DNA from 2 places in the Paenibacillus sp. FSL F4-0243 genome. Region 2 is predicted to be linked to the other one. Evidence: a T-box and tRNA genes for the amino acid it is inferred to sense, from the RefSeq annotation. Region 2 holds a T-box; the other holds one or more tRNA genes.
What was found. The T-box of region 2 lies ahead of argS (arginine--tRNA ligase). A T-box ahead of a tRNA ligase gene usually reads a tRNA of that ligase, here a tRNA-Arg.
Positions count from the first base shown of each region.

Region 1: it has a tRNA-Arg gene. The T-box ahead of argS (arginine--tRNA ligase) is inferred to sense a tRNA for this amino acid. The anticodon was not compared.

Region 1 covers NZ_CP150151.1:179,588-195,773, reverse strand. Annotated here, with positions in the region: gene rnr (ribonuclease R) at 1-1,924, opposite strand, end outside; gene secG (preprotein translocase subunit SecG) at 2,271-2,504, opposite strand; gene eno (phosphopyruvate hydratase) at 2,716-4,002, opposite strand; gene gpmI (2,3-bisphosphoglycerate-independent phosphoglycerate mutase) at 4,071-5,615, opposite strand; gene tpiA (triose-phosphate isomerase) at 5,617-6,369, opposite strand; gene NSS87_RS00925 (phosphoglycerate kinase) at 6,397-7,578, opposite strand; gene gap (type I glyceraldehyde-3-phosphate dehydrogenase) at 7,695-8,705, opposite strand; gene NSS87_RS00915 (sugar-binding domain-containing protein) at 8,808-9,860, opposite strand; tRNA gene NSS87_RS00910 (tRNA-Arg) at 10,294-10,368, shown strand; gene clpP (ATP-dependent Clp endopeptidase proteolytic subunit ClpP) at 10,562-11,158, shown strand; gene NSS87_RS00900 (GDSL-type esterase/lipase family protein) at 11,254-11,892, opposite strand; gene NSS87_RS00895 (DUF4163 domain-containing protein) at 11,978-13,078, opposite strand; gene NSS87_RS00890 (SIMPL domain-containing protein) at 13,205-13,960, opposite strand; gene NSS87_RS00885 (HPr family phosphocarrier protein) at 14,111-14,380, opposite strand; gene whiA (DNA-binding protein WhiA) at 14,478-15,407, opposite strand; gene NSS87_RS00875 (YvcK family protein) at 15,552-16,186, opposite strand, start outside.
Region 2 covers NZ_CP150151.1:5,624,554-5,640,739, reverse strand. Annotated here, with positions in the region: gene NSS87_RS25085 (LacI family DNA-binding transcriptional regulator) at 1-480, shown strand, start outside; gene NSS87_RS25080 (alpha/beta hydrolase family protein) at 543-1,292, shown strand; gene NSS87_RS25075 (glycoside hydrolase family 3 N-terminal domain-containing protein) at 1,337-3,505, shown strand; gene NSS87_RS25070 (cellobiose phosphorylase) at 3,553-6,897, shown strand; partial or broken gene argS (arginine--tRNA ligase) at 6,951-8,816, opposite strand; T-box leader at 8,857-9,073, opposite strand; gene NSS87_RS25060 (hypothetical protein) at 9,356-9,715, shown strand; gene NSS87_RS25055 (calcium-binding protein) at 9,730-12,276, shown strand; gene NSS87_RS25050 (exosporium glycoprotein BclB-related protein) at 12,658-14,178, shown strand; gene NSS87_RS25045 (SNF2 helicase associated domain-containing protein) at 14,259-16,186, opposite strand, start outside.

The DNA of each region.
Region 1 (16,186 bases), 1.5 Mb from region 2:
AGCTGGTCACACTGCTGACCATTGCCTCGAATTCCTCGCCTACTTTATCCTGCATGTATTCAGCTTTCTTCAGCTGCTCTGTATCGCGTTCTGCTTCTACCGCTACACGCTCACGCTCCGAGGACTGCTGAGCAATGTCAGGCATCCGGCCGGTCAAATAATCATGTCGTTTCTGGCTCAGCGCCCCTCCATTCTCAATCACTTCACGCATTACGCGGTGAATGACCAGATCGGGGTAACGGCGAATCGGCGAAGTGAAGTGGGAATAGTATTCCGCAGCCAGTCCGAAATGGCCTGTGCTCTCCGCATCATATTTCGCCTGCTTCATGGAACGCAACATCATTGTGCTAATAACGGTCTGTTCTTTAGTCCCTTGGATTTGCTCCAACAGATCCTGCAAAGCACGTGGATGAACCGAATTGCCACGTCCCTTCACGTGATATCCGAAATTAGCCGCAAAAGCCATAAAATTCTGCAGCTTCTCTGGATCTGGATCTTCATGAATCCGGTAAAGGAACGGAACCTTCAACCAGTGAAAATGCTCCGCAACTGTTTCATTCGCCGCGAGCATAAATTCCTCGATAATCTGCTCAGCTACAGAACGCTCACGCTTCACAATATCTACAGCCTTGCCGTTCTCATCTACGATGATTTTGCTTTCTTCAAAATCAAAATCAACCGCGCCTCGCCGCATCCGTGCATCACGCAGCTTCATCGCCAATTCTTTCATGAGACGGAAATCATCAATTAATGGACTATAGCGCTCCAGCAATTCTGGATCTTCATCCTCCAAAATTTTGCGAACATTGGAATAAGTCATTCTTTCCTTGGTGCGAATCACACTTGTAAAGACATCGTGCTTCACGACCTTCATGTGTTCGTTAAATTCCATCTCGCAGGACATCGTTAAGCGGTCTACCTGTGGATTCAAACTACAAATCCCGTTAGACAAACGATGAGGCAGCATCGGAATCACCCGATCCACCAAGTACACACTACAGCCCCGATCATAGGCTTCTTTATCGAGCTCAGAGCTCTCGCGTACGTAATAACCTACATCCGCAATATGCACGCCTAGCTTGTAGTTTCCGTTCTCCAGTCGCTGAACATTAACCGCATCATCCAGGTCCTTAGCATCCTCACCATCAATCGTGACAATGTTTAGTCCGCGCAAGTCGCGACGTCCCTGCTCAGCAATTTCCTCTTCTGTGATTGAATCCGGAGCGTTGTCCGCTTCGTTCATCACTTCAGCCGGAAAGGCCTCAGGCAGCTGATGCTTACGGATAATAGATAGAATATCGACTCCTGGATCATCCTTATGTCCGAGGATCTCAATAATTTCACCCTCTGCCGCTGATCGGCCTTCTGGATAATTCACGATACGTACAACGACCTTTTGACCGTCTACCGCCCCCATGAAGGATTGCTTCGGAATAAAAATATCGCGGTTAATCCGTTTATCATCAGGCAGCACAAAGCCATAGGTCTCCAGATTTTGAAATACGCCAACCGTCTGCAATACTCCCCGTTTTACAATGCGCTCAACTTCGCCTTCCATACGTCCGCCGGACGGACTTTTAGAGGTAATACGGATAAGGACGATATCACCATTCATAGCTCCCTTAAGATCATTCGCATGGATATATACGTCAGGATGATCACGATCATCCGGGATAAGAAAAGCGAAGCCTTTCGCATGAGCCTGTAACCGGCCTCGCAGTAAATCCATTCGTTCCGGCACGCCATAACGTGCATTACGAGTTAATACAATTCTTCCGTCCTGCTCTAATTCAATTAGTAGTTCCTCGAACTTTTTAAACCCTGTGCTATCTTCTAGAGCAAAATGGCTCACCAGCTCTTCATAAGTCATTGGTTTATATGCAGTTTCCCGCATGAAATCGAGTAATATTTCTTGTGTTATCATGTTCGTCACCCCAGCCCTCCGCGGCTCCAAGCCGCTGGCAAATATGTATGTCTTGTCCTGCTCTGTAGTAATGCCAAGTAAAATTTACCTTTACCTACTTCATACCCTAGTATACACGAAATCAATCCTGCGCATCCCTGTTACTGTCATCCAAAGGTAAACGCAGTACGAAATTTCATTCACATCGAAGGAGAAAGTTTATTTATTAAGGCTTTACCGTATCGAATCTTATTCTTTCTGCTATGCAAAGAAAAGCACCTGCAGGTGCTTTATCCCCTTTTTATTATAACAAAAAAGCCTTCGCTCCATTCCATTCAGAACAGAGCGAGGGCTTACTGTAGGTACTTTAGTCAATGAAAACAGCAGCTAGAATCGCCATAATGAAGAATCCTGCAGCAAGTCCAACTGTTACACGTTGTAGTACGAGTTCCATACCACGAGCTTTTGTTTTACCAAAGAGATGCTCAGCACCACCGGAGATGGCACCGGAAAGACCCGCGCTTTTCCCCTTTTGCAGAAGAACGACCGCAATAAGACCGACGGAAAAAATCAGGAGCACAACTTTCAAAAAGATATCCATTCACTTCCACCTCCTACGCCTAAGCATCACTATCTATGGTAATTGAGGTTATCACGATACATAAACAGTACTCTTATTTTATCATAGCAGTGCCGGTAATACAACCGCCTAGACTGTTAAGTCGTAGCTTTTCTTGAAAGATTAGGATAAACACATATTAAAAAAAGACCCGCCATAATGGCGGGTCTTCGTACTCTGCTATAAAAGCAGATTATCTTTTAAGGTTGTAGAAGGATTTCAGGCCGTTGTATTGAGCCAATTCACCCAACTCGTCTTCGATGCGAAGCAATTGGTTGTATTTAGCAACACGGTCTGTACGGGAAGGAGCACCTGTTTTGATTTGACCAGCGTTAGTCGCAACAGCGATGTCAGCGATTGTGCTATCTTCGGATTCACCGGAACGGTGAGAGATAACTGCTGTGTAACCAGCACGTTTAGCCATTTCGATAGCATCGAAAGTTTCAGTCAATGTACCAATTTGGTTAACTTTAACCAAGATGGAGTTACCGATACCTTTTTCGATACCTGTTGCAAGACGCTCAGTGTTTGTAACGAACAAGTCGTCACCAACCAATTGAACTTTGTCTCCCAATTTTTCAGTAAGCAATTTCCAACCATCCCAGTCGTCTTCGGACATACCGTCTTCGATTGTGATGATAGGATATTTTTCAACCCATGAAGCAAGAAGGTCAACATACTCAGCGGAAGTGTAAGATTTACCTTCGCCAGCAAGGGTGTATTTACCGTCTTTGTAGAACTCAGTGGAAGCAACGTCCATACCCAAGAATACGTCAACACCTGGTTTGTAACCAGCTTTTTCAATAGCTTCGATGATTGTAGTGATTGCTTCTTCATTCGAACCAAGGTTTGGTGCGAAACCACCTTCGTCACCAACAGCTGTGTTCAGGCCTTTGGATTGAAGTACGGATTTCAAGTTGTGGAAGATTTCAGCACCTGTACGAAGAGCTTCTTTAAAGCTTGGAGCTCCTACAGGAAGAACCATGAACTCTTGAACGTCGATGTTGTTGTCCGCATGCTCACCACCATTGATGATGTTCATCATTGGTACTGGAAGAGTTTTAGCGTTGAATCCGCCCAGGTATACGTACAAAGGAATATCCAATGCTGCTGCAGCTGCGCGAGCTACGGCCATGGATACAGCTAGGATTGCGTTAGCGCCCAATTTACCTTTGTTATGAGTTCCATCCAAAGTGATCATCAATTTGTCGATGCCCACTTGGTCAAGAGCGTCCATACCAATAACTTCTGGAGCGATGATTTCATTTACGTTCTCAACAGCTTTCAGAACGCCTTTACCCATGTAACGGGATTTGTCGCCATCACGAAGCTCTACAGCTTCATGAGCGCCAGTGGAGGCGCCGGAAGGAACGATAGCGCGGCCTTTAGCACCGGATTCAAGATAAACGTCAACCTCTACAGTAGGGTTACCACGGGAGTCAAGGACTTCGCGAGCATAAACATCAGAAATAATAGTCATTTTAGTTAATCTCCTTTAAACAATGTTTTGGTTTTGATTGTTGAAGCTTAATCTTAGGTATTGTTTCCTTATTTGCGACTAGCGATCATGGATTGACCAGTCATTTCCGCAGGTTGCGGAATTCCCATCAGATCCAGAATGGTTGGTGCTACATCAGCAAGGATACCGCGATCGCGCAATACAACATTTTCATCCGTAAGGATGAACGGAACCGGGTTAGTAGTATGAGCTGTGAACGGACGACCGTTCTCATCAAATACCATGTCTGCATTACCGTGATCGGCGATAATGATCGCAACGCCACCCTTGGCAACTACTGCGTCCACTACTTTACCTACACACTCATCAGTTACCTCTACAGCCTTGATTGTTGGCTCCAGCATACCGGAGTGTCCAACCATATCAGGGTTTGCAAAGTTAAGGATAATAGCATCCTGTCTTTCCGCTTCGATTTCTGCTACGCAGGCTGCAGCCACTTCGTAAGCACTCATCTCAGGTTGAAGATCATAGGTTGCCACTTTAGGAGAGTTGATCAAGATACGAGTTTCTCCTGGAAGTTCCTCATCACGTCCACCACTGAAGAAGAACGTTACGTGCGGATACTTCTCAGTTTCCGCGATGCGCAGTTGCTTCTTGTTGTGTTGCACAAGTACTTCACCCAATGTGTTATCCAGGTTCTTCGGTGAATAGGCTACATAACCTTGTACCGTTTCACTGAAAGTAGTCAGGCATACGAAGTGCAAGTCTTGCGGGAACAAAGGACCCCGGTCGAAACCGCGGAAATCTTGATTCGTGAACACTTGTGACAACTGAATAGCACGGTCAGGGCGGAAGTTGAGGAACACGACGGAATCGCCGCTCTCTACTGCCGTTACCGGCTTGCCTTCACTGTCTACAATCACGCTAGGTTCAACGAATTCGTCGAATACGGAATTTGAATAAGAAGCAGTGATAGCTTGCAGAGCATCTGTGTATTTCGGTCCTTCGCCATAAACCATAGCACGATAAGCTTTTTCTACACGATCCCAACGTTTGTCACGGTCCATTGCGTAATAACGCCCGGATACCGTTGCAATTGTACCTACTCCAACTTCTTCAATCTTAGCAACCAGATCTTGAACAAACTTCTTACCACTATCTGGAGGTACGTCCCGGCCATCCATGAAAGCATGGATATACACTTCGTGCATATCTTCTTTCTTAGCCAGGTCAAGCATAGCAAACAGGTGATTAATATGGCTATGTACCCCTCCGTCGGATACAAGCGCGTAAAGATGAAGCTTTTTACCTGTGTTCTTAGCATTTCTAACTGCTGCTACCAGTGTTTCATTATCGAAGAATTCGCCCTCACGGATCGATTTATCGATACGAGTCAAATCCTGGTATACAATCCGTCCTGCACCAATATTTAAGTGCCCTACTTCAGAGTTGCCCATTTGGCCTTCTGGAAGACCAACAGCTTCACCACAAGCAGTAAGGGTAGTATTAGGATATTGTTTCAAGTAACGGTCATAGTTAGGTTTGTTAGCTTGAGCAACGGCGTTACCTTCAGATGTTCCACGCAAACCGAAACCATCCATGATGATCAAAGCTACAGGTCTTGGAGCTGACATCTTACTTCGCCCCCTCAACCAATTGAACGAAGGAAGCAGGCTGCAAGCTGGCACCGCCAACAAGCGCACCATCGATGTCGCTTTGGCCCATGTACTCAGTTACATTCTCAGGCTTCACGCTGCCGCCGTATTGAATACGAACAGCTTCAGCTGTTGCAACATCATACAAATCTTTTACAAGACTGCGGATGTAAGCAATAACTTCGTTAGCATCTTGGGAAGTGGAAGATTTACCTGTGCCAATAGCCCAGATAGGTTCGTATGCAATGACAACTTTTGCTGCTTGCTCGGCACTAAGTCCTTGGAATGCAGCTTCAGTTTGTACTTTACATACTGCTTTAGTTTGATCAGCTTCACGCTCTTCGAGCTTTTCGCCAACACATACGATTGGAGTGATACCGTGACGGAATGCAGCATGCATTTTCTTATTCACGATTTCATCTGTTTCGCCAAAATAAGCACGACGCTCTGAGTGACCAATGATTACATAGTCTACGCCAAGATCGCTAAGCATTACACCACTGATTTCTCCTGTGTAAGCACCGTTATCTTCAAAGTGCAGGTTCTGTGCGCCAATCTTGATGTCTGTACCTTTTGCAGCTGCTACAAGTGCAGGCAGGTTAGTAAATGGGGCGCAGATTACAGTCTCAACGCCTTCTACTTCTGCTTTGCCTTTGATGTCAGCAATAAAGCTTTCTGCTTCAGGAACTGTTTTGAACATCTTCCAGTTACCCGCAATAATTGGTGTTCTCATGAATTTAATTGCCTCCTTCTATACGTCTTACTTGTCGTTCAGTGCTTCTACGCCAGGAAGCGCCTTGCCTTCCATGAACTCAAGGGATGCACCGCCACCAGTGGAGATGTGATCCATTTGGTCAGCCAGGTGGAATTTTTCTGCTGCTGCTGCGGAATCTCCGCCGCCAATAACAGTGTAACCTTCAGTTGTTGCACAAGCTTTTGCTACTGCAAGTGTACCTTCAGCGAATTTATCGATTTCGAATACGCCCATAGGTCCATTCCAGACAACCAGCTTGGAGTTCTTGATAATATCGGCATAAAGTTCACGAGTCTTAGGTCCGATATCAAGTCCTTCCCAGCCTTCTGGGATTTCATTGTAATTAACGATCTTAGTGTTAGCATCAGCACCGAATTTATCAGCAACCACAACATCAACAGGAAGCATGAAGTTTTTGCCAAGTGCTTTGGCTTTTTCGATGAATCCAAGAGCAACATCAAGTTTGTCGTTGTCTACAAGTGACTTACCGATTTCAAAGCCTTGTGCTTTAGTGAATGTATAAGACAATCCACCGCCGATCAGGACGTTATCAGCCAAAGACAACAAGTTATCAATAACATCAATCTTGTCTTTAACTTTCGAACCACCGATTATCGCAGTGAAAGGACGTTCTGGGTTAGTAAGAGCTTTACCAAGAACGGTCAATTCTTTCTCCATCAAAAGACCTGATACAGCTGGTAAGAAATGAGCGATACCTTCTGTCGATGCATGTGCACGGTGAGCCGCACCAAACGCATCATTGACGAACAAATCAGCTAGTTCAGCGAATTGTTTAGCCAATTCAGGATCGTTCTTTTCTTCGCCTGGGTAGAAACGAACATTCTCAAGTACAAGTACGTCGCCTTCGCCTAGCTCAGCAATTTTTGCTTTGACAGCTTCGCCAACAGCTTCGTCAGCTTTAGCTACTGGTTTGCCAAGAAGCTCGGACAGACGCTCAGCAGCAGTAGTCAAACGCATGGAATCTACGAATTGACCTTTAGGACGACCCATGTGACTCGCAAGAATGATCTTTGCACCGTTCTCAATCAAATATTTAATGGTAGGAAGGGTTTCGCGAATACGAGTATCATCAGTAATCTTACCGTCTTCTACAGGTACGTTGAAATCCACGCGTACAAATACGCGTTTACCCTTTACTTCTACATCACGGACGCTCTTTTTGTTCATGATTAATTCCTCCACACCCAAAGTTGTTTCTAGCAGGAAACAAGAAATACATTTAGAAAGAGCGGAAACAAGGAACTTCTGTTTCCGCTCTATAGATGTTACTTATATCAAGTCAATTACTTAGCGATTTTAGCGAATTTCTCCAAAGTACGAACCAATTGTGCAGTGTAGGACATTTCATTGTCATACCAAGCAACAGTCTTAACGAGTTGTTTGTCGCCAACAGTCAATACTTTAGTTTGTGTAGCATCGAACAGGGATCCGAAAGTCATACCTTTGATATCGGAAGATACGATTTCATCTTCAGTGTAACCATAAGTGTCTGGATCGGAAGCTGCTTTCATTGCTGCGTTGATTTCTTCAACAGTAACGCTCTTATCAAGAACAGTTACAAGCTCAGTCAGGGAACCAGTTGCAACTGGAACACGTTGAGCCGCGCCATCCAATTTACCTTTAAGTTCTGGAATAACAAGACCGATTGCTTTAGCAGCACCAGTAGTGTTAGGAATGATGTTCTCAGCTGCTGCACGAGCGCGTCTGAAGTCACCTTTAGCGTGTGGAGCATCCAAAGTGTTTTGGTCACCAGTGTAAGCGTGAATTGTAGTCATCAAGCCTTCAACGATACCGAACTTGTCGTTCAATACTTTTGCCATTGGAGCTAGGCAGTTCGTTGTGCAAGATGCGCCGGAAATAACAGTCTCAGTACCATCAAGAATGTCATCGTTAACGTTGTAAACGACAGTTTTCATGTCGCCAGTAGCTGGAGCGGAGATAACTACTTTCTTAGCTCCACCTTTCAAGTGTTTTTCAGCTGCTTCTTTAGTTGTGAAGAAACCTGTGCACTCAAGTACGATATCAACGCCTAGGTCGCCCCATGGCAATTCTTCAGGGTTGCGGTTAGCAAGAACCTTAACTTCTTTGCCATTGACTTTGAAGAAGCCATCATGTACTTCAACATCACCTTGGAATTTACCTTGAGTTGTATCATATTTAAGCAAATGAGCAAGCATCTTAGCGTCAGTCAAGTCGTTGATTGCTACCACTTCGATACCTTCTACATTTTGAATACGGCGGAAAGCAAGGCGTCCAATACGTCCAAATCCGTTAATTCCAACTTTTACACTCATTGAATAGTTCCTCCTAGAATTCGTTTTATTTATTCAAAACAGACCGTGAAGCCTGTCATGACAACAATGTTAAGTATGATGCAAGATATAATCTCTAGTGAGTTACGAGGATATCTGTAACTGATTATCAATTTCCTTGCCGATTTCCACAGCAGCAGCCTCGTCGGTGACGAGTATATTCTCCTGCCCGAAACGCAGCATGGCATGAATGGCTTTGGCCTTTGGTTTGCCTCCAGCAATACCGATGACTGTCTCCGTCCGAACAATATCTTCTAGACGTAGTCCCATCGTAAGCATCGTATGGACAACCTGACCATCTTCGTTAAAGTAATACCCAAAGGATTCAGCCACGGCTCCCTCACCCTGGATTTCTGAGACAGTTGCCTCATCCAGCTTGCGGCGGCGAGTCATTTCAATGGCATCCCCAATCCCATGTACAATAATACGCGAACTGCGGATGATTTGTACAATCTCTCCAATATTAGAGTCAAGTGCTAGTGACTGGTAGGCATCCCCACTAAGTAAATCAGGTACATGCAGCAACCGGTAATTCGCTCCTACCCGCTTTGCCATTGTTGAGGCAATCGTATTGGCTTGAATCTCCATACTCTCTCCTAATCCACCACGCGCCGGAACAAACCAAGCGTTCTTATAGGAAAGGGATAACGGCGGTGTCAGTTGATCAGCCATATCGGCAAGCGTTGATCCACCTGTGACAGCAACTATATCATCTGTACGAAGTACACTGAGCAGCGCTTTTGCACCCGCTCGGCCAAGCTCACGTTTGGTGAACGGCGATGACTCACAATCACCCGGCACCACAATAACTTTATCCAGACCGTACGTTGCCCGAATTTTCTCTTCCAGCTCATCCAGACCAAACAGGCTCTTAACGACCGGCTCTAGCAAATCAAGCAGTCTACGCCCAGCAGCGCTAATGCGCATGCCAACGCTCTCGATCTCAATGAGCCCTTGCGATTTCAGAAGATCCGTCTCGGCACGCAGTACCCGCTCAGTCATATCAAGTGAAGCGGCAAGCGTTCTGCGCCCAATTATATCGGACAGCATGATCTGATGAAGAATCGTGTACCGTCTCTTAAGGGTTTCCATGAGATCAGGCAGAAGCTGCTTTTGGATATCTAATAAATTACGCATACTTTCACTCCTGCAACTTCGTCTTCCTCTATTCCCTTGTTCATGGTCTCAAAATGTCCCGGGTAAACTTTTTAAGTCCCACTCATATTCTAACCAAATATTGCTCGAAGTGCAAGTCTTCCGAGAGTAGAATTCTCAAGCGCTTGTCTTCTTATACATTTATAGGATTGGGAAAGAGATTCAGCTCCAAAAAACCTGTCATTAACAATCCAGATTCTTTAGCTGAGTGAAACACAATGTACGCTTGTCCACCTTGAAGACAAGGGATAGAGCCTGAGTACAGTATTATTAAAAATATAAGAAATTACAGGTTTCACGTTATATATCATCCTTATATTTCTACGAGAAACGGTTGTCGTCAATAAAGGACGACAGCGTCGTTTCTTCCTGTCCATTGCAATTGCACAGAAATTGTATTATAATCATTTTTGTTGCGCCCGTGGTCCAATGGATATGACGTAGGCCTCCGAAGCCTGAGATCCAAGTTCGATTCTTGGCGGGCGCGCCATTAATTTCACTTTTGTACATAATTTAGTAGTGCCTATACTACTACTTAACCAAAGAGCCGCGTGTCGGCTCTTTTTTTTGAATATAAGTTTGACTTTCTTTGACTTTTTGTTTGAATTTGTTTATCATGTGGGTAATACGGCAAGAGTAAAAATGAATACATTTGAAGAACCAATATCAAGGAGGTTTTCCACGTGAGTTATATTCCTATGGTAGTAGAACAGAGCAACCGCGGTGAGCGCGCTTATGACATCTATTCCCGCCTGCTGAAGGACCGCATCATTTTCCTTGGAACGGAGGTTAATGACGTGGTAGCCAATTCTATCATCGCACAAATGCTGTTCTTGGCTGCCGAAGATCCGGAGAAGGACATTCACCTTTATGTGAATAGCCCAGGCGGTTCCATTACTGCAGGTATGGCTATTTTTGATACAATGCAGTACATTAAACCGGACGTTTCCACCATCTGTGTGGGTATGGCAGCTTCTATGGGAGCTTTCCTACTTAACGCTGGCGCTAAAGGCAAACGCTTCGCGCTGCCTAACAGTGAGATCATGATTCACCAACCTCTGGGTGGTGCTCAAGGTCAAGCAACGGATATTGAAATCCGTGCCCGTCGTATCCTGAAATTGCGTGATAAGTTGAATCGTATTCTTGCAGAACGTACGGGTCAACCGCTAGAACGTATTGAGAAGGACACTGATCGTGATTACTTCATGACTGCTGCAGATGCGGCAGCTTACGGTATCGTTGATAAAGTCATCGAGAAGACACTGCCTAGCGGTGTGTAAGCTATAAAACAACACAAAGAGGCTGTGCCCTATCCACTTGATGGTTAGTGCACAGCCTCTTTACTTTTCAAACCACTACTTCATACGAATCTCAATTAATACAAACCACCATAACCAAGCGCATCCAGTTTCTCAGCAATCACACGGTAGCCTCGACCATTAGGATGTAAGTGGTCAATTGATAAAAGCCCTCTCTCGTTTCCTGCAAACTCACTATAAATAGAAGCAAATCCACATACCCGGCTACTGTACTGTGAGGCATAACTGTTAAACTGCCTTACCCACTCTGTAGCGCCTACTACCTGAGGATAGGGATTATACAATCCCACAATTCGAATGATATAAGGTCTACGCGTTCCCGCCTTCAATTGGAAGAGGATACTCATAATTGCAGCAAAATTCTGTTTGCACTCTTGCAATGATCTTCGCAGCTCTTTAGATAAATTTTCAGGTTGTCTAGCTGCAGCCTTCGCTGCATGGATTAAATCATTACCACCAATGGATAGAGTGATAATATCCGCTGCTCGAATGGCTTCACGAGTCATAGAGCTTCCGCGTAGCCGCTGTTCCAATTCAGAAGTAGTCAATCCATTCACGCCCAAATTCGTGGAGGCTACGTTAGAACGCAGTCTCCCTTCCGCCATTCTACGGTACACCGGTACAAAACCGTTACCTGGCAGAGCGCCAAATCCAGTCGTCAAGGAATCGCCAATTGCAGTGTATTGATAGCTCATAGCTCTCCCCCGTTCATAAACTAGTTACTCCATTTAGCATATGAATTCGAGGTGATTCTGGTAAGGGGGAGATGTCCAGTTCTATTTATTTTACAGCAGCAAATGGGCTGCCGCCTTCCGGCAACAGTTCTTTGAAAGTAAAGATGTATTCGGGGAACCCCGCAGCATAAGCTGTGTATTCATACAATTGGAAGAACAGAACGACCTGATCATCCTTCAGATAAAAATACTTTTCCGTATTCAATCCGTTGAATCCTCCCAAATAACTTTCCTCCGCTTTTACTAGCTTGTTTAACTTAGCATTCAACTCTTTTTTGTAGTTTGGGTTAGCTCCGAACAGGTCGCCCAACAGCAGACGTTTTCCATCCTTGAGCGAAAAGGTAAAAGCCTCCCGATTGGTCATACCATGAGCGCCGCCCGTATCGCTATACTCTGACATCACTAAACTGATCACACCATCCTGATTGTAGGTCACCACATAATCTATATCATAAGTATACTTAGGCTCTGACCCGGATCGATTCGAGATATCCTTCTCTGCGCCTGCAGCGAATTTCATGGCACTTTCTTTCAAAATATCATTCATGGCCTGCTGTGCATTGGAATTGCTTAATCCACTAAACTTCGGATAATCAAGCTGGATCAAAGCCTCTTTCCGATCCTTAGCATAGGTCTCCGTGGTTACTATCAACGCATTCTGTGATCTATTCACCACATTCAACCTACTAGAGCCCCGACTCCAATCCACTTTATAACCCAAATAATCATTTAACAGACCGGATGGAACATAAAGCCGGTTGTTTATTAGCTTTCCTTCATACTCTCGAATGTAATAATTATTCACCCAAATTGAAGTACCATAGCTAGATAACAGCAACTTGGCCTTAGTCGTTCCCTTTCCGATCGTGTATGCATTTTCTTTTTTATCATAAGTTAGAGGTAATTGCAGCACATCACGCATAAAGGTAATCGGAATCCAGACCTTCCCTTCCTGCAAAATACCTGTCTGCTGAGAAATTACCCCGTTCGCCTTTAAAGCTATACTTGCAGCAATAGCCTTGCTCTTCGTCTGATCAGACGCTGCATAACCCTTATCACTAGGCAGCAATCCTCCACCAAGCAATAATCCCGCCGACATCAAACCTATGCCCCATTTGCGTACTGTTTCTTTTGAGATATTCACCATCTAATTTTCCCACTCCTTTCCAGTTTATTAAACCTAATCTTAGAGAATTTACACAAAAAAAGAGGCATCCCCCACTATTACTAGTGGAAGATCACCTCTCCTCTCTGCAATCATCTTGTTCTGCTACTATTTCAATTCATACATTACGCTCAGCTGTGTTGTAACTTTAACTACTCCCGGTTGAACGGATGTGCTTGCACCAGCATCTGCTGCAGCCATTTCCATTTTTAGATTCTGTTCAAAATAAACCGGAGTGACATTGCCATCATTTTGGCTGACCGTGATTACTTGACCCAAGCTACGTTTAGCTGCCTTAGCAATAGCACCTGCTTTAACATCTGCGTTCGCCATCGCCTTTTCAATCACCTGAGCTTCAAAGGCAGAAGTATCTTCCACGGAAAAACGTGCATTTCCGATATTATTTGCCCCCGCCGCAGATGCAGCGTCTAGCAATTCACCAACCTTAGTCAGATCTCTATAGGACACTAACAGTGTATGATTCGCGTTGTATCCTTTCACTTGCTGTCCTTCTTTTTCACTATAACTATAGTTGGGTTGCACATAGAATTGGGTACTTTGAATATCCTTATCTGCGATTTTCCAAGTCCCCTTCAGTAGAGTAGTGATCTTTTGGATTTTAGCAGCATTTGTTTTTTGCGCTTCTTGCGCAGTTGTAGCCGTAGTATCCACACCGATGGACAAGTATACAATATCCGGCTTGATGGACAACTCACCTTTACCTACTACACTAACAACATTTTTCTGCACTTCATCTGCATAAGCCTTTGCAGGACCTTGGAAGACACCACTCATGCTAATCCCTCCAATTAACAAACTTCCTACGATCAACACTGAACCAATCTTTTTTACCAAACCTTTCATATTTGCCAGCCCCTTTCATCCTTTGTGATTTGTTATTATCCTCTAGACGAGTCTTTTTGGTAAATGTTGCACAGTTAAAATCTATTTTTTGGTATAAAAAAAAGCCCCTAGGGGCTTTTTAGTCATTCGATAAAAAGTCACTTCAAAAGATTATTGGTTCTCAAGCTCTTCTTTGCTGACGAGACTCGTCAAAGCGTTTACAGCTTGATCCGCGTCTGCACCATCCGCGCTGATATAGATCTCCGTGCCGGAACTGATCGCTAGGCTCATAATACCCATAATACTTTTGGCGTTTACTTTTTTATCGTCTTTTTCCACGAAAATCTCCGACGAAAACTTGTTAGCTTCTTGCACAAACAATGCTGCCGGTCGAGCGTGTAGCCCTGTCTTCAACCGAACAACTACCGGGTGCTTTGTCATGAAACGCTTACCCCCTAATTGAGTTCTCCCCAAAAATTTCACATTAATTTTATATTATTATATCATTATAACGTAAACCACACTAGAAAAAAAGTGACTAGCCGCCTCGAACCTTGTCCGCCAGTTCATCAATCTTACGAAGTCGATGATTTACTCCGGACTTACTAACCGTACCTTTCAGCATTTCACCAACCTCTTTAAGGTTGATATCCGGATGTGCCATTCGAATTTCTGCAACTTCCCGCAGTTTATCCGGTAAGCTCTCCAGACCCACTTCTCGCTGCAGCAGTTTGATATTCTCAATCTGCCGCACTGCGGCACTTATCGTTTTATTGAGATTCGCAGTCTCGCAGTTCACGATCCGATTCACGGAATTACGCATATCGCGCATAATTCTTACATCCTCAAATTTGAACAACGCTTGATGCGCCCCGATCAGACTTAAGAATTCGATAATCTTCTCGCCTTCTTTAATGTATAGAATGAACCCTTTTTTACGTTCAATGCAGCGTGCGTTTAGGTGAAATTCACCAGCCAGATCGACCAGCGCCTTACAATGCTCCTCATACATCGAGGAAATCTCCAAATGGTAAGAGGAACCCTCCGGATTATTAACGGATCCGCCCGCCAAAAAGGCACCCCGCAAATAAGCACGCTTACAGCAGTTATTCCCAACAATCTCTTTATCAATACCGTCGGTAAAAATAAATCCTTCGGACACAATTCTGAGATCATTTAAGATTTCCTGTACGCGACTAGGGATTCTAACGATATAAACGTTATTTTTCTTCAAACGCATTTTTTTACGCACGAGTAGCTCAATATGGACCTGGTAATATTTCTTAAGTAAAGAATATACCCGCCTTGCAATCGCGGCGTTCTCCGTCGAAATGTCGAGAATCACCTTTTTGCTTGAAAGCTGCACAGATCCATTCATACGGATAAGCGCTGACATTTCCGCCTTCTCACAACAGGGCTCACTCTCCACCATCGTCAGCTCTTTTTTGGTAAGGGCCGCAAAAGACAAGGGTCTCACCTCTTTCTGAAAATAAGTACGTCATTCATATATACAAGCATAAACGCCTTCGGCGTCCTTTTGAGGACGGTAAGCGTTTAAGCGAGAAAAATAAGAAAGTATAGGTGTAAAACTTATATTTTCTTATATTTTAAGTTATACCCTAGGGTTTCTGTTTATCCAATCTTGCACAAGCTGATAGATATGATGACTAAGCTTATCGGTATCATGCCTTAAATAAGTTCGGAATAACACTAGCTTATCCGCTATAACTTTATATGCACTGCCTTCTAGTACATCCTTGTCGAGCTGTACCGGACGTGCACCCTTCTCAGCGTATTTCGACTGCACCTGCTCTGGAATTTCACCGTCATTCACAATAATATAATCAAATAAATGAATCCCAATATGATCATAAACGGCTTGTAGATGGTCATTTACAGTATAATTATCCGTTTCACCAGGCTGAGTCATTACATTGCAGACAAAAATTTTGATTGCATCAGAAGATACAACTGCTTCTGCTAGCTTCGGAACAAGTAGGTTCGGAAGAATGCTCGTATATAGACTACCTGGCCCCAAAAGAATTGCATCAGCATTTCGAATCGCTTCAAGTGCTTCAGGCAACGGCTCCACATCAGCAGGCTCCAAAGAAACCCGTTTAATGATCCCGCCTGCTTCCGGTATCTTAGATTCACCCGTGATAATCGTGCCGTCCGACATTTCTGCACGCAATACTACGGCATCCCCCGCAGCGGGTAATACCCGTCCGCGAACAGCAAATAATCGGC
Region 2 (16,186 bases):
CGGAACATTTGCTTTTTGGCCAGATTTCCTTTGGTTCAGCATACTACCGGAAACCGTCGTCTTATGGGTTATATTAAGGCCCTTGAGGATCATGGGATTGAGTATGATGCTTCCTTGGTAGAGGATTGTGAATACAGTCCAAGTTCTGGTTTTACGGCTACGAAAAGACTGCTTAATAAGAAAAAAGATATCACCGCTGTATTTGCCGCATCAGATACCATCGCTATCGGAGCTGCCAAGGCTTTATTGTCTTTGGGTCTATCGATTCCAAATGATATTTCGATCATCGGATTTGACGGTATAGAGATGGCAGAATACTATCACCCATCGCTGGATACGATTAGCCAACCTGGGGTGGATATGGCGAAAGCCAGTGTTGAAATTCTGTTTGACCTGATTTCGGGACAATCGGAGAACAAACATGTGGTATTCGAGTCTGTTTTGGTTAAGCGGGGATCTTGCAAGAAGATTAATAAATAAGCATAAACGCCTTCGGCATAATTTCTTATATTTTAAAAAAAGGTTCCGTAAGGAGATGACATATGGCACTTCTAACCGTTGAGACTGGTTCTCCTACCTTAAGAATGACAACGTCCATCAGCATCATCTCCCCCGTTGATTCGGGCAATACCACCGGAGGAACGCTCTATCTGTTACATGGTGCTGGCGACAATGCTAGCACATGGTACAGGCTGACCACCATTGAGCAGTATGCTAACAAGTATGGCTGTACAGTCATAATGCCTCAGGTAGGAAGAAGCTATTATACAGATATGGAGTACGGATTGGATTACTTCCACTATGTTACGCAAGAGCTTCCTGAGCTTTGTGGCCGAATGATGAGACTGGATGATGATCCGCAAAAGACGTATGTTGCCGGACTATCGATGGGCGGATATGGGGCACTAAAATGTGCACTTACCTATCCTGAGCGTTACAGCAAAGTAGTTTCCTTATCAGGCGTTACAGATATTCAGAAAAGATTGAAAGACCCGCAAATGTCTTCGGATATGGCGAGGGAGATGGCAGGTACTTTCGGAAAACGCTTACAAGTTAAGCCGGATCAAGATCTGTATGCTTTAGCGGCTAAATTGGTCGACGATAAACGTAAGCTGCCTTCAATTTTGACCTGCTGTGGCTCGGAAGATCCATTTGTGGAGATGAACCGGGAATTTGCTTCTCATATGCAAGCGAGTCCCTATACATTTCAATATGTAGAGACTCCGGGAACACATGAATGGAGATTCTGGGAGGAGCATCTGAAGACAACTTTTGATTTCTTGAACAACTAAGAGCAATGAGCAATTGCAGAAAGAGATATTATGGAGGATTTGAGATGAAAGACCAGCAACTGACGTCCCTGTTGAACCAGATGACGCTTGAAGAGAAAATAGCACAATTGCAGCAGCTAGCTGCTAATTTCTATGAAGGAGCGGAAGAAGGAGGGCAAATCACTGGCCCTATGGCATCCATGGGGATTACGGATCACATGATTGAGAACAGTGGTTCAGTACTTGGACTTTCGGGCGCAGAGCAAGTCATTGCCGTCCAAGAAGCTCATTTACGTAAAAATAGATTGGGTATTCCACTGCTGATGATGGCGGATATCGTGCATGGCTTTAAGACGATTTTCCCGGTGCCACTGGCGATTGGTTGCTCTTGGGATATGGAACGGGCGGAGCTAAGCGCTGAGATTGCTGCTAAAGAAGCGGCAGTATCTGGTGTACACGTTACTTTTGCACCTATGGCGGACCTTGTTCGGGACCCGCGTTGGGGAAGAGTGATGGAGTCTACCGGCGAAGATCCTTATTTGAATGGTAGGTTTGCCCGTGCATTTGTACGCGGGTTTCAGGGAAATGACTTGACGGGTGATGTAAGTCGTCTGGCGGCTTGCGTTAAGCACTTTGCAGCCTATGGTCTATCCGAAGGCGGACGGGATTATAATACGGTCGATTTATCAGAACGTCAGCTACGGGAATATTATCTGCCAGCCTATCGTGCAGCACTGGATGAGGGTGCAGAAATGGTTATGACTTCGTTCAACACGATTGATGGGATTCCAATAAGCGGAAACGTTAAGCTGCTTCGTCAGCTGCTGCGTGAGGAATGGGGCTTTGACGGCGTGTTGATCTCGGATTGGGGCGCGGTGAAGGAACTGATCCCACATGGTGTCGCCGAGGATGAGGCTGAAGCAGCACTTAAAGCTATCAAAGCTAGCGTGGATATCGAGATGATGACAGAGTGTTATGTGCACCAACTGCCAGTTCTTGTAGCAGATGGGCAAGTGGATGAAAGTATCATTGATGAAGCCGTACTTCGTATTTTGAAATTGAAGCAAAGACTGGGCTTGTTTGAGAATCCGTTACGTGGGGCAGATATAGAGAAAGAGCGCGAGGTAATTTTCTGTGATGCTCACCGGACAGCAGCGAGAGAATTAGCGGTTAAATCCTGCGTTCTACTGAAGAATGATCAGGTTCTGCCGCTTGCGACAGAGCAGCGGATTGCGCTAATCGGACCGTTTGCTAATAACGGAGATATTCTTGGACCATGGTCCTGGTTGGGTTCAACAGAAGAAGCTAGCCGTCTTGCTCCAGCTTTTGAAGCTCGTGCAGCTGCAGGTAAGGTTACCGTTGCAGAAGGCTCCGGGATTGAGAGCTTTACAGAAGAGCAATGGCTGGAGGCGAAAGCGGCAGCGCTGGAAGCCGATGTGATTGTGCTGGCGCTTGGAGAACATTCAGATATGAGTGGAGAAGCTGGAAGTCGTTCAGATATCCGCTTGCCGGAAGCGCAGCGTGAGCTTTTGCAACGTATGAAGACGCTGGGTAAGCCTGTTGTGGTGGTGTTGTTTAACGGACGCCCGCTGGATCTTAGTGGTGTGATCGAGAACGCGGATGCTATTCTGGAAGCCTGGTTCCCAGGAAGCGAGGGCGGCGCGGCGATTACCAGTCTACTGTATGGTGACGAGAATCCGTCAGGAAGATTAACGATGTCTTTCCCTGTATCTGTTGGGCAAATTCCGGTCTATTACAATCATTTCAATACAGGACGTCCTCTTCATGTACCGGGTGCTGACAAGCGTTATGTCTCACAATATCTGGACATTCCTAATGAGCCGTTCCTGCCATTTGGCTTTGGTCTTAGTTATACGACATTTAGCTACAGTGAACCGATCCTTTCCGGTGAAATAATGACGAAGGATCAGCCTATTAAAGTAACTGTTACGGTGACTAATACGGGTAATGTACAAGGTGAAGAGGTAGTGCAGCTCTATATCCGAGACATTTCAGGAGAAGTTGTCAGACCAATGAAGGAACTGAAAGATTTTGCTAAGATCAGCCTCTCCCCGGGAGAAAGCCAGGAAGTGAGCTTTACGCTTACGGAAGAACAGCTTCGTTACTATCATAGCGACTTAAGCTTTAGCAGTGATCCGGGACAATTCAAATTGTTTGTGGGTCCAAATAGCCAAGAGGTTAAAGAACGCGATTTTCGCTTAACATTAGCTTAAGTAGAATATATACGACACAGGTTGTCGTAATAGAGGAGTGCAAGAATATGACTACTAATATGAATTCTAACATCCATTTAAACGCTGGAGACTTATCATTCACTTTTACAAACAGCGGGGACTTGTTCCAAGTTCTCCATGAACGGACAATGATCAATCAATTGCTGCCTAATATTGTGGATGGCTCCTTATCCAATCTATATTTACGTATTCATAGTAATGGAAGCATTCAAGCTGTTCCTTTGCTGGGCATTCATTCTTCAAGCACTGTACGTAAGGCTGGGAACCGCTTGGTTTGGGAAGGTACTGCGGAAAATATCGAGTATCAGGTTATTTTTACTCCGACGGCTCAAGGCGCTTGGTTCTGGGACGTGAAGCTTAAAGGGCAAGATGCAGATGTGGATCTCGTGTACGGACAAGATGTGGGTATTGCCGATATCGGTGCTGTTCGCAGTAATGAAGCCTATCTGTCACAGTATATTGACCACGCCGTATTCGAGGATCAGTCAAAGGGATATGTAGTATGTTCCAGACAGAATCAGCCGCAAGGTGGCAAATTTCCATACCTACAACAGGGTGCAATCACTAAGGCAGCAAGCTTCTCAACAGATGGTTTCCAATTCTTTGGATTGTCTTATAAAGAGACCAATCAACCAGAAAGCCTGAGACGTGAGCAATTAAGTAATGAAATCTATCAATATGAATTCGCTTATACTGCGCTGCAATCGGAGCGGGTGAAGCTGAGTGGGGAAGCCCGGTTTGTATTTTATGGATTGTTCAAGCAAGATCATCCAGAAGCGATTACCTCGTTAGAATTCACGAAGGATGTTACTGCGGCTTGGGAAACGGTAAAAGAGTTGCCTTTAGAAGCTGAAGCACCGCTCGAGCGTTCTTTCTTGACGAAAGAGCTGGGAGCACCACTAGCTGCAAATTCTCTGACGAGCGAAGAGATCGAAGCCTTGTTCCCGGTTCGCTATCAAGAGGAAAAAGAGGGAGACCAGCTTCTGTCTTTCTTCACGGAAAATTATGAGCATGTTGTATTGAAAGAGAAGGAACTTAAGGTAGAGCGTCCTCATGGTCATATTCTAATGAGTGGGGATAATGCCCGACTTAACGATAAGGTCATCACTACGACTTCCTATATGTACGGAATATTTAACTCACAAATCGTTATTGGCAATACCAATTTCAACAAGCTCATGACCAATGCCAGAAATGCACTTAACATTCCAAAGGCTTCGGGACAAAGAATCTATGTACAGTGGAATGGCGAATATCGCCTCTTGACCATGCCTTCATTGTTCGAGGTTGGTTTCAACTATGCCCGTTGGTATTACAGAACAGATGGCGAATGCTTTATTATTACGAACTACACTACTGCAGATTCTCCGGAGATATTCCTGAATGTGCGTACGGAAAGTGGAAAAGCTTATCGCTATCTAGTCACTAATCAAATCACTATGAACGTTAACGAATACGAGCTTCCATATCAATTCAAACAAGAAGAGGGAACCGTAACCTTCTCGGCTGATAGAAGTGCACTAAGTGCAGGAGAATATCCTGATCTGCAATATAAATTCCAGGTACAGGGAGCGGATTTCACTCTTCAAAATGAAGGTAGGCTCGTCTCTCATGCTGACCAGTCAGATGCGCCGCTAGCTATTCTGGAACTGTCGGAGAGCAGTGAATGGACATTGAACATTCAAGGTCTTCTGGATGGTAAGGAGATTCAATCGAGCAGCCGTACAGCCGAAGAGGAGATTTCCGCATACCGCGAGTTCTACAGCGGGGTTATGAATGGCTTCCGCTTGACGTTAGGTGATGGGTCCGAAGGTGAGTTGTTTAAGGTAAATGCTCTAGCTTGGTGGTATACACATAATATGCTCGTCCATTATTCAGTCCCTCACGGATTGGAACAATACGGCGGCGCTGCTTGGGGAACCCGTGACGTGTGTCAGGGACCAGTGGAATACTTCATGGCTACGCAAAAATACGATCAGGTTCGCGAAATATTGCTGACCCTGTATGCTCATCAATATGAAGATGATGGTAACTGGCCACAGTGGTTCATGTTTGATAAATATACGAAGATTCAGCAAGAGGAGAGCCACGGAGATATTATTGTATGGCCACTCAAAGTGCTTGGAGACTATTTGGCGGTAACGCAAGACTACAGTATTTTGCAAGCGACTGTGCCTTATACTCGTAAGCATAGCTTTGATTTTACAGAGGAAAAAGCGACGCTGCTGGATCATGCACGGAAGGAAGTTGCTTATATTAAGAATCACTTCCTGCATGACACGCATTTGTCTTCTTACGGTGATGGTGACTGGGATGATACACTCCAACCGGCTAATCCACAGCTGAAGCAGTACATGGTTAGCAGCTGGACAGTGGCGCTTACCTATCAGACATTGAATCAGTTCTCAGAAGTGCTTCATAAAGTTGATCCAGCAGGTTCGGAAGAGTTGAAAGCGATGGTGGAGGGAATCCGTGAGGATTTCAACACACATATGCTTCAATCTGAGGTAATTCCAGGCTTCTTGTATATGGAGGACCCAGAGCAAGTGAAGCTTATGGTACATCCAAGTGATACGGAAACAGGGATCCAATACCGTCTGCTGCCAATGACGCGCAGTATGATCAGTGAGCTGCTTACACCAGAACAAGCCGAAGCCCACTATGAAGTAATCCAAGATAAACTGTTCTGTCCAGATGGCGTTCGTTTGATGAACCGTCCAGCTCAATATGTTGGCGGCGTAAGCACCCATTTCAAACGTGCGGAGCAAGCTTCTAACTTTGGTCGGGAAATTGGACTTCAATATGTACATGCACACATCCGTTATGTAGAAGCTATGGCTAAGCTAGGGAAAACCGATCAGGTTTGGAATGGCCTAGCGGCGATCAATCCGATCGGAATCCGCGACGTGGTGCCAAACGCTGAACTACGTCAGGCTAACTCTTATTTCAGTAGCTCGGATGGTAAATTTAACACCCGTTACGAGGCACAGGAGAATTTCGATAAACTGCGTAATGGTGACGTAGCGGTTAAAGGTGGCTGGAGAATCTATTCAAGCGGTCCTGGGATCTACATGAACCAGTTGATCTCGAATGCACTGGGGATCCGTACGGAAGGCGGAGATTTAATCGTCGATCCAATTCTGCCGGAGTCGCTGGACGGAATGCGCTTTAGCTTTGAATATGCAGGCACTAAGGTAGACTTTATTTATCACCTTACGGGCTCTGATAACAGTCGGATTACTGTTAACGGTACAGAAGTTCAAGCCGAAGGTACGCTTAATCGCTACCGTAGTGGTGGTATCCGTATCAAACGTGAGGACTTTGATCGTCTCTGCGTAGAAGCTGGAAATGTGATAGACATTTATAAGTAAGATAATAAAAAAGGGCAATCTCCGCGATAAGCGTGGAGATTGCCCTTTTTTTACTACATACGGCTCGGTGTCGGTAACCCAAGCACCTCTAGCACTTCACCTAAAGTGTCCTTAAATCTCGAAGTGAGCCAGAGGCGGAACGCGATGGTAGCCTCCGCACCTTTTAAAATCGGACATATAGAATAGAAGTTATTGAAAAGTGTGGCTAAGGTATGCGCGTATGTGCAGAGTATATTCGGCGTCAATTCTATGCTGGCAGAATACAATGTCTCCTGCCAGAGGCTAAGCTGTCTCAGCAAAGCGAGCTCTGCTTTTTCCATTTCGAGTGGAAATTGAAGCTTTGAGGCATCTGTGCTGAATGGGATTGTAGATTTGCTCAAAACACTGCTGGCACGGGCATAGGTGTACATCAGATAAACCCCGGTATTACCGGATATTTCGGTAGCCTGTTTGAAATCAAACACGATTTCCGTTCCCAGGTTAAACCGCAGCAGATAATAACGAATAGCAGCAGCTGCAATGATATGGCTGGAAAGACCCTCTTTATCAGAGCGCGAATGTTCTATGTTCTGTTCCATAAGCTTTACTAAATCGCTCACCTTAACGCCGATTCATTGGCGCCCGGACATGGCATAAGAAGATTTTCCTTCTGAAGTATCTATCCCCAGCTCAGCAGCAGAGGCCGGACTAAGAGAAACAACGCCATAACTTACATGATGGAGCTTCTCAGCCTGCTCGTTATATCCTAGTGCTCCTAAAGCCTGCTTAACCATTTGTTGCGGATATTCCTGTCTATAATCGATCACGTTAATAACACGGTCGGCATGTCCATAAGGCTCATGGGTTCCAGTTAAACCTGTGGTCCATAAACCAGACGAGAATTCACTGTAGGTGAAATCTTTGGATAGTAGACCGAATTTCCAGAGATGATAAGCAATGTCTTTGGCTGTATACGTCAAAATCCCATTCGAACGAACAAGCACCTTATCCATCTGATGATCCTCTGACTCCGCTCCACTGCTAACCTCTGTCCCTTGCTTTAGCACCCAGCAGCCCGCAAGTTTGCCTTCAGTCTCCTGTACAAAAACTGCCGTTTGCTTCAATAGCTCAGATGCGGCTGTCCAGAATCCCTCTTTTAAAATATTGCTCTCCCACACCAGCAGGTCATAGTGAATACCAAAACGCTTCATTTCCGCTACATGTTCTCTCACAATACGTTCAGCGACTAAGTTGCCCAGCCACGCCTCATTACCATCACCCTGTTCAAGGGCATGCAGCATATCCGTGCGCTTGTGAGTGATCTCTGGATTCCGTGCATATTCTTTGTTCACTTTGGCATATAGATCCCAGCAATAATCACCGAAGCGTTGATGTTCCCCTTCTAAAGGTACATTTAATAAACCAACGACTGTATCTGCCAGCTGGTTGCCCAGATCATCCACGTAGTTATGGACCTCTACGGTATGTCCGGTTCTTTTCATGATTCTGACCAGCGCATCGCCGATGCAAGCATTTCTCAGATGACCTACATGAGCAGCTTTATTTGGATTGATTGAAGTGTGCTCTATGATGACCTTTTCCCTTGTGCTGTCAGGCAGATTAAAGGAATGTTTAGCCCACACCTGCCAATCCATATACAAATTAATAAATCCAGGAGCAGCTACTTCGACTTTTTGTAAAAGACCCGTGTATCTCTCTTGTAATTTAATTTCTGCTTTTACTAACTCTGCTATGACGAGAGGGGATTTACGCAGGAGTTTGGCTAGCTGCATAGCAATATTGCAGGAATAATCACCATGCTCTAGATTAGCTGGCTGTTCGATCAGAATTGCAACATCGTTTGGGTAGGCAACTTCTAAGGTGTGGAATACTTTTTTTACACTTTGTTCAATGCTGTGTTTGATGATTTGACTTAACATTTTATACCCTCCTTTGAAAATACAAAAAAGCCCTCGTCTCAAAAGAGACGAGGGCTTTAGCGCTCGCGGTACCACTCTCGTTGCTAAACAGATCTTTAGCCACCTTACAGGATAACGGTCTTCAGCCGGGACTTCCTACTTAGGTTCAGAAGTCCATCTCACGGGTGCGCTTCATTAGGTGATCTGTACCGGCTTGCACTTACCCGGCTCGCTGTGGACTAGAACACGTTAACTACTCTCCCGCTCATCGATGCTTGAATAATTTTTATCAGTATAACGAATATTTCGAAAAAAGCAATAGGGTGTTGCTCAGTAAAGTCTAGAAGATGCTTGAGTTTTAGATTGTCCGATTAGTAGATTACAAATTCAAAGAATAGAAGGTTGCCTTTTTTTCGGGTGGCAATTCCTTTGCTTAAATGTCCACACATTAATTTTAAATACAGAATATTACTATATAGAGCTATTAGTTATGAACCATGTTACTAGTGTTGTAGTTTTTAATCTTTCAAACTGCTGGTGGAAGGGAGGAGTGAATAAAGATGGCTTTATTTTCAACTGGACCTATAGATAATAGTCCAATTCTGGGGATCAGACAGACGCAAATAGTAACGGTAAAAGTAGTTAATCGTGATTCTCTTAATTCTTATAATCTCGTCATTCAAGGCTTCTTACTAAATGGGTCAAGAACGATGTATGTGAATGAAATGGTAAGTCTCGCACCTAACCAAGTTCTAACTAGGAACTATTTTGCTGATTTAGACGCATTTGAATTTGAGTTTGTAACATTAGAAGAAGTTGAAGCAGAGATAGGGATCTCAGTCTGGGGAAAACAGGCTTCGGGAGAAATGGTAGATTCTCATCGTATAGTAGCGTGGGAAAAACATACAGCAATAATCTAAAGGAGTGTTGAAAATTGAGTTATTTATCTACCGGGCCGATAGATAATACCATGGTGGGAGGTATACGACCTACTCAACATGTTACGATCAAAATCGATAACCGAAGCGATGTTGTTTCTTCTACAGTTCTCGTCCAAGGATATTATATGGATGGGACAAGAACTTTATATGTTAGTGAGCTTGTTAACGTTATGCCTGATCAAGTTATAACAAAGGACTATTATGCGGATTTTGATGCGTTTGAATTTATTTTTACGACTTTAAGCCTGGTAGATGATCCTATTCAAATTTCAGTCTGGGGAAAAAATAGTGTAGGTCAAATTGTGACTGCTCACCGACTTGTCCATGCTGAATTACTTGGAGCAACGGTAGGGGCAACTGGTGCTACAGGGGCAAATGGAGCAACAGGGGCAACGGGTGCGGATGGAGCGACTGGAGCAACTGGGGCCGACGGAGCGACTGGAGCAACTGGAGCCGACGGAGCGACTGGTGCAACAGGGGCCGACGGAGCAGACGGGGCGACTGGAGCGACAGGAGCAACTGGAGCCGACGGAGCGACTGGTGCAACTGGCGCAGCCGGAGTGACTGGCGCAACAGGGGCAGCCGGAGGAGCGACAGGAGCAACGGGAGCGGACGGAGCGACAGGGGCAACAGGAGCCGACGGAGTGACAGGGGCAACAGGAGCAACAGGAGCAGATGGAGTGACTGGAGCAACGGGAGCGGACGGAGTGACCGGAGCAACGGGAGCAACGGGAGCGGATGGAGTGACAGGAGCAACGGGAGCGGACGGAGTGACCGGAGCAACAGGAGCAGATGGAGTGACTGGAGCAACAGGAGCAGATGGAGTGACTGGAGCAACGGGAGCGGACGGAGTGACCGGAGCAACGGGAGCGGACGGAGTGATTGGAGCAACGGGAGCAACGGGAGCGGATGGAGTGACCGGAGCAACAGGAGCGGACGGAGTGACTGGAGCAACAGGAGCAGATGGAGTGACTGGAGCAACAGGAGCAGATGGAGTGACAGGAGCAACGGGAGCGGACGGAGTGACCGGAGCGACTGGAGCGGATGGAGTGACCGGAGCAACAGGAGCGGACGGAGTGACTGGAGCAACTGGAGCGGACGGAGTGATTGGAGCAACGGGAGCAACGGGAGCGGATGGAGTGACCGGAGCAACAGGAGCGGACGGAGTGACTGGAGCAACAGGAGCAGATGGAGTGACTGGAGCAACAGGAGCAGATGGAGTGACAGGAGCAACGGGAGCGGACGGAGTGACCGGAGCGACTGGAGCGGATGGAGTGACCGGAGCAACAGGAGCGGATGGAGCAACAGGAGCGGCAGGTGTAACTGGAGCAACTGGAGCGGATGGAGCCACTGGAGCAACTGGAGCAGTTGGAGTGACTGGAGCAACAGGAGCGGCAGGTGTAACTGGAGTGACTGGGGCAACGGGAGCAGCTGGAGTGACTGGAGCAACAGGAGCGGCAGGTGTAACTGGAGCAACGGGAGCGGATGGAGCCACTGGAGCAACAGGGGCAGCTGGAGTGACTGGAGCAACAGGAGCGGCAGGTGTAACTGGAGCAACGGGAGCCGACGGAGTGACTGGAGCAACAGGGGCAGCTGGAGTGACAGGGGCAACGGGAGCAGTTGGAGCGACTGGTGCAACAGGAGCCGACGGGGTGACTGGAGCGACGGGAGCGGCAGGTGTAACTGGAGCAACAGGAGCGGCAGGTGTGACTGGAGCAACAGGGGCAGCTGGAGTGACCGGAGCAACAGGAGCCGATGGAGTGACCGGAGCAACGGGAGCAGTTGGAGCGACTGGAGCAACGGGAGCCGACGGGGTGACTGGAGCAACGGGAGCGGACGGAGTGACTGGAGCAACAGGGGCAGCTGGAGCGACTGGGGCAACAGGAGTGGCAGGTGTAACTGGAGCAACAGGAGCGGCAGGTGTGACTGGAGCAACAGGAGCGGCAGGTGTGACTGGAGCAACGGGGGCAACTGGAGTAACTGGAGCAACCGGAGCGACTGGTGTAACGGGAGTAACAGGAATAACTGGTGTGACTGGAGCAACAGGGCCGAATATTCAAGCTGAGGGATTCTCAGCGTTCCTATCAGCTTTGTCAGTTTCTACTTCTTCCCAACTGACTGGATGGTCTGTGGCTTCTCCTTTCTATTCTGATCCTTCCTTTAACCCTGTTACGGGTAATTACACAGTTCCGACAACGGGTAGATATTCTATTGAAGCGACCATTAACTATTCCACAACTGCCTCAATCTCAATTAGTCTTGGTAGTGGGGTTAATCCAGCTTTCGTAGTTCAGAGAACTTCTCCTACTTCAACAAATCTGGTAAGTGGATTATTCCCTGTGTTGGATGTGAATGTTGCGCTTATTCTAGATTTGAGAGCTATTTTGGGAAGCGGGACTGTAACGCTGGTTGGAGAATTTGCACTAACAGCAGGTGATGTTATTGGTTTGTTCTATGTTTCTAATGGCTTGACGGTTCCTTTGAATCTGGGCGGTGCCAATACTTCGGGTATAGTTTGGTCTGTTCATGAATTGACGTAAATTTATCTCTGAGTTTGATTGTGAAAATAGAGGATGCACAGTAGCCGTAAGGATGGCTTCCTGAGCTATCCTCTATTTTGTTAACGGGACAAGTTTTGGGCAGAACAGAATAATGCTCCTAAGAGTTACAATCTATTGAATATTGATAGATTTATAGATTTTTCCAATAGCACTCAATATGTATAGTAGTAGCTTTTGATAGATGTCCACACATTAAAAAGAGAAAAGAATATTACTATAAAGAGCCGAAAATTTCCAACTGAAAAATATAATAGGCTCATTGTTAGCGAATTTAGAGTAGATCGGAGGAATGATTATAGTAACGCTACTATTTAGAATTTTTTGCAGGCAATCTATTTAAAAATAAAAGGAGTTGATAACTTGAGTTATTTATCTACTGGACCTATAGAAAACAATCTGGTAAGCGGTGAAAGACCCACTCAGCTTGTTACTATTAAACTTGTTAATCAGAGTGATGTCACTGCGTCGTTGATTCAAGTCGAAGGATATTATATGAACGGTACAAGAACACTATATGTTAGTGAACTTCATACTGTGGGACCTAATGAAGTACTAACAAATGATTATTATGCAAATTTTGATTCATTCGAATTTTCATTTACAACACCAACTTTGATAGACGATCCAATTCAAGTCTCAGTTTGGGGAAAAAGCAGCACAGGTCAATTAGTGACTGCTCATCGGCTTGTCTACTCTGAATTGTATGGTGAAAATATAGGTTATTCAGGAGCCACTGGAGCCACCGGAGCCACTGGAGCCACCGGAGATACCGGAGCGACAGGAAGTACAGGTGCAACAGGAGCAACGGGAAGCGCAGGTGCAACAGGAGCAACGGGAAGCGCAGGTGCAACAGGAGCAACGGGAAGTGCAGGTGCAACAGGAGCGACAGGAAGCGCAGGAGTTACCGGAGCAACGGGAAGCGCAGGTGTAACAGGAGCGACAGGAAGCGCAGGTGTAACAGGAGCAACAGGAAGTGCAGGTGCAACAGGAGCGACAGGAAGCGCAGGAGTTACCGGAGCAACGGGAAGCGCAGGTGTAACAGGAGCGACAGGAAGCGCAGGTGTAACTGGAGCAACAGGAAGCGCAGGTGTAACAGGAGCAACGGGAAGTGCAGGTGCAACAGGAGCAACGGGAAGCGCAGGTGTAACAGGAGCGACAGGAAGCGCAGGTGTAACTGGAGCAACAGGAAGTGCAGGCGTGACTGGAGCAACAGGAAGTGCAGGTGCAACAGGAGCGACAGGAAGCGCAGGTGTAACTGGAGCAACAGGAAGCGCAGGTGTAACTGGAGCAACGGGAAGTGGAGGCGCAACTGGAGCGACTGGAGTGACAGGAACAACCGGAGCAACGGGACCTGCTGGTTCAGGTGCAATCATTCCTTATGCTTCTGGTCTTCCTGTAGCTATGACAACTGTATTAGGAGGCTTGCTGAATACTTCAAGTATCGTAGGATTCGGAAGTAGTGCGACGAATATTAGTGCTGCTGGCGGTACGATAGATCTCACCGGAGCGGCTGGAACCTTGCTGAACTTTGCATTCTCAGTTCCACGCACCGGAACAATTACCTCTTTGGCGGCCTATTTCAGCACAACAGCAGCGCTTAGCTTATTAGGTTCTACAGTAACAATCACTGCTCAATTATTCAGTTCTTCTACACCTAACAATACCTTTGCTGCAGTCCCTGGTGCTGTAGTCACATTAAATCCTCCATTTACAGGTGTCCTTTCACTTGGCACAATTAGCAGTGGTATTACTACAGGCTTGAGCATTCCTGTAACCACTGGAGAGCGGTTGCTGTTGGTCTTCACTTCAACAGTAACGGCCGGAGTCGACGTTGCGACAACCATTGCTGGATACGCTAGTGCAGGAGTTACAATCACTTAATACGATGAATTTGAAAAAGGGATATCCCAAAAGCCATTTGGCTGAAGGATATCCCTATTTTTCTCCAAACATCATTACACCTAGATCATCAGAATTTCTCGGATGTCTTGTTCTGTAAGGGTAGATAACCCTTCCTGACCTGGCTGGATCACTTCATCGATTAAGTTCCTTTTCTTCTGTTGCAGCTCATACATCTTGTCCTCCACAGTGCCTTGGGTGACGAGTCTGATCACTTGCACTACTTTTTTCTGTCCGATTCGGTGAGCCCGATCTGCAGCTTGCTGTTCGACGGCAGGGTTCCACCATAGATCGTATAGAATGACAGTGTCTGCCCCTGTTAAATTGAGTCCGGTTCCGCCAGCTTTTAAGGAGATCAGGAAAATATCCCGCTCTCCTTCATTAAATTGATTACATAAATCTACGCGCTGAGACACAGGCGTTTGACCGTCTAGGTAAAAATATGGAATACCTTGATAGCCGAGTTCACGTCCAATCAAACCGAGCATTTCTGTGAACTGGGAGAATACTAGCATTCGTTTACCTGAACTGCGGCATTCCTCTATGATTTCAAACAGCTGCTCGAACTTGGCAGAGCTTCCTTCATACCCATCCACAAATAGAGCCGGGTGACAGCATAGCTGGCGCAGACGGGTGAGACCAGCAAGGATTTTAATCCGATTATTATTACCGAAGCTATCCTGGGTCAGATGCTTAAGCGCCTCTTTTTTCAAACGGGCGAGATAAGCGACATATAACTTCTTCTGCTCAGGGAACAGCTCACAGGCTTGGAGTGATTCGATTTTCTCAGGCAATTCTTTTAACACATCACTCTTTAAGCGCCGCAGCAAAAAAGGACGTGCCCGTTTAGCGATTGTTTCCCTCGGCAAATCGTGAAAAGCCTTCTTACCTGGAAACAACCCGGGAAACACAGTACCGAAGATGGACCATAGATCTTCTAGCGCATTCTCAACAGGAGTCCCAGTAAGTGCAAAACGATGCCGGGCTTGAAGAGCCATAACTGCTTGAGCGGTCTGCGTCGTATGGTTCTTTATGGTTTGCGCTTCATCGAGAATCAGGGTGTGAAAAGATTTCTTAGCATACAACTGAACATCTCTTCGAAGCAGCGGGTAAGAGGTGATAATTACATCCGCCTTCGCTGCATTTTTTAAAATTCGACCGCGTTCCGTTAAGCTTCCATCTGCAATAACAGCCTTAATCTCAGGCGTGAATTTTTTAAGCTCATTATGCCAGTTGTAGGTGAGAGAGGCAGGAGCGACAATAAGAGCGGGCAGACCACTCTGACGAATATCCGGAAGCTCAGAGAGCAGAAAAGCGATACTTTGCAGCGTTTTGCCAAGACCCATATCATCCGCTAAAATCCCCCCGAAACGGTAATGGGCCAGCGTCTTCAGCCACTGAAATCCATACTGTTGATAATCCCGGAGCACAGGAGCCAGACTATCTGGTATAGGGAAATCAAGGTTCTCAGGATTGTGCATATTCGCAAGTAATCTTTTAAAGGATCTGCTTAGCTTGACTGAGTCACTTTGAGAATCGGAAGAGGTTAAGTGTAACCCACGAACGACTGGTAAAGAAAATTGCGCACCTTTAATCTCACCTTCTCGAATGCCCATCTCGTTCATAAAGGTGATGATTTCTTGGAGCTCCTCGCTCTCCAGAGGTAGCAGTGCCCCTTCGGGCAATCGGTAGTATTTACGTTTATCCTGAAGTGATTTTAAGACCATCACAATCTCAGATTCTGGAATACCACCCATGTCGAATTTAAAATCAAGCCAGTCGGTTTTCTCATTCCAACTAATACTCACTTTTGGTGGCGTGGTTCCCGTGAACAGTCTCTCTTTAACAGCGGTGGTCGCATAGACCGTTAGTAGTGGCTCAAGCAACGGAATCGTGTGGTATAAAAAATCGTACTCACCGTCCTCATCCGTCATAATATACCCGCCTTCGGTTTTGGCGAAGGATTCATGCTCCATCAGCTCCAGAATTC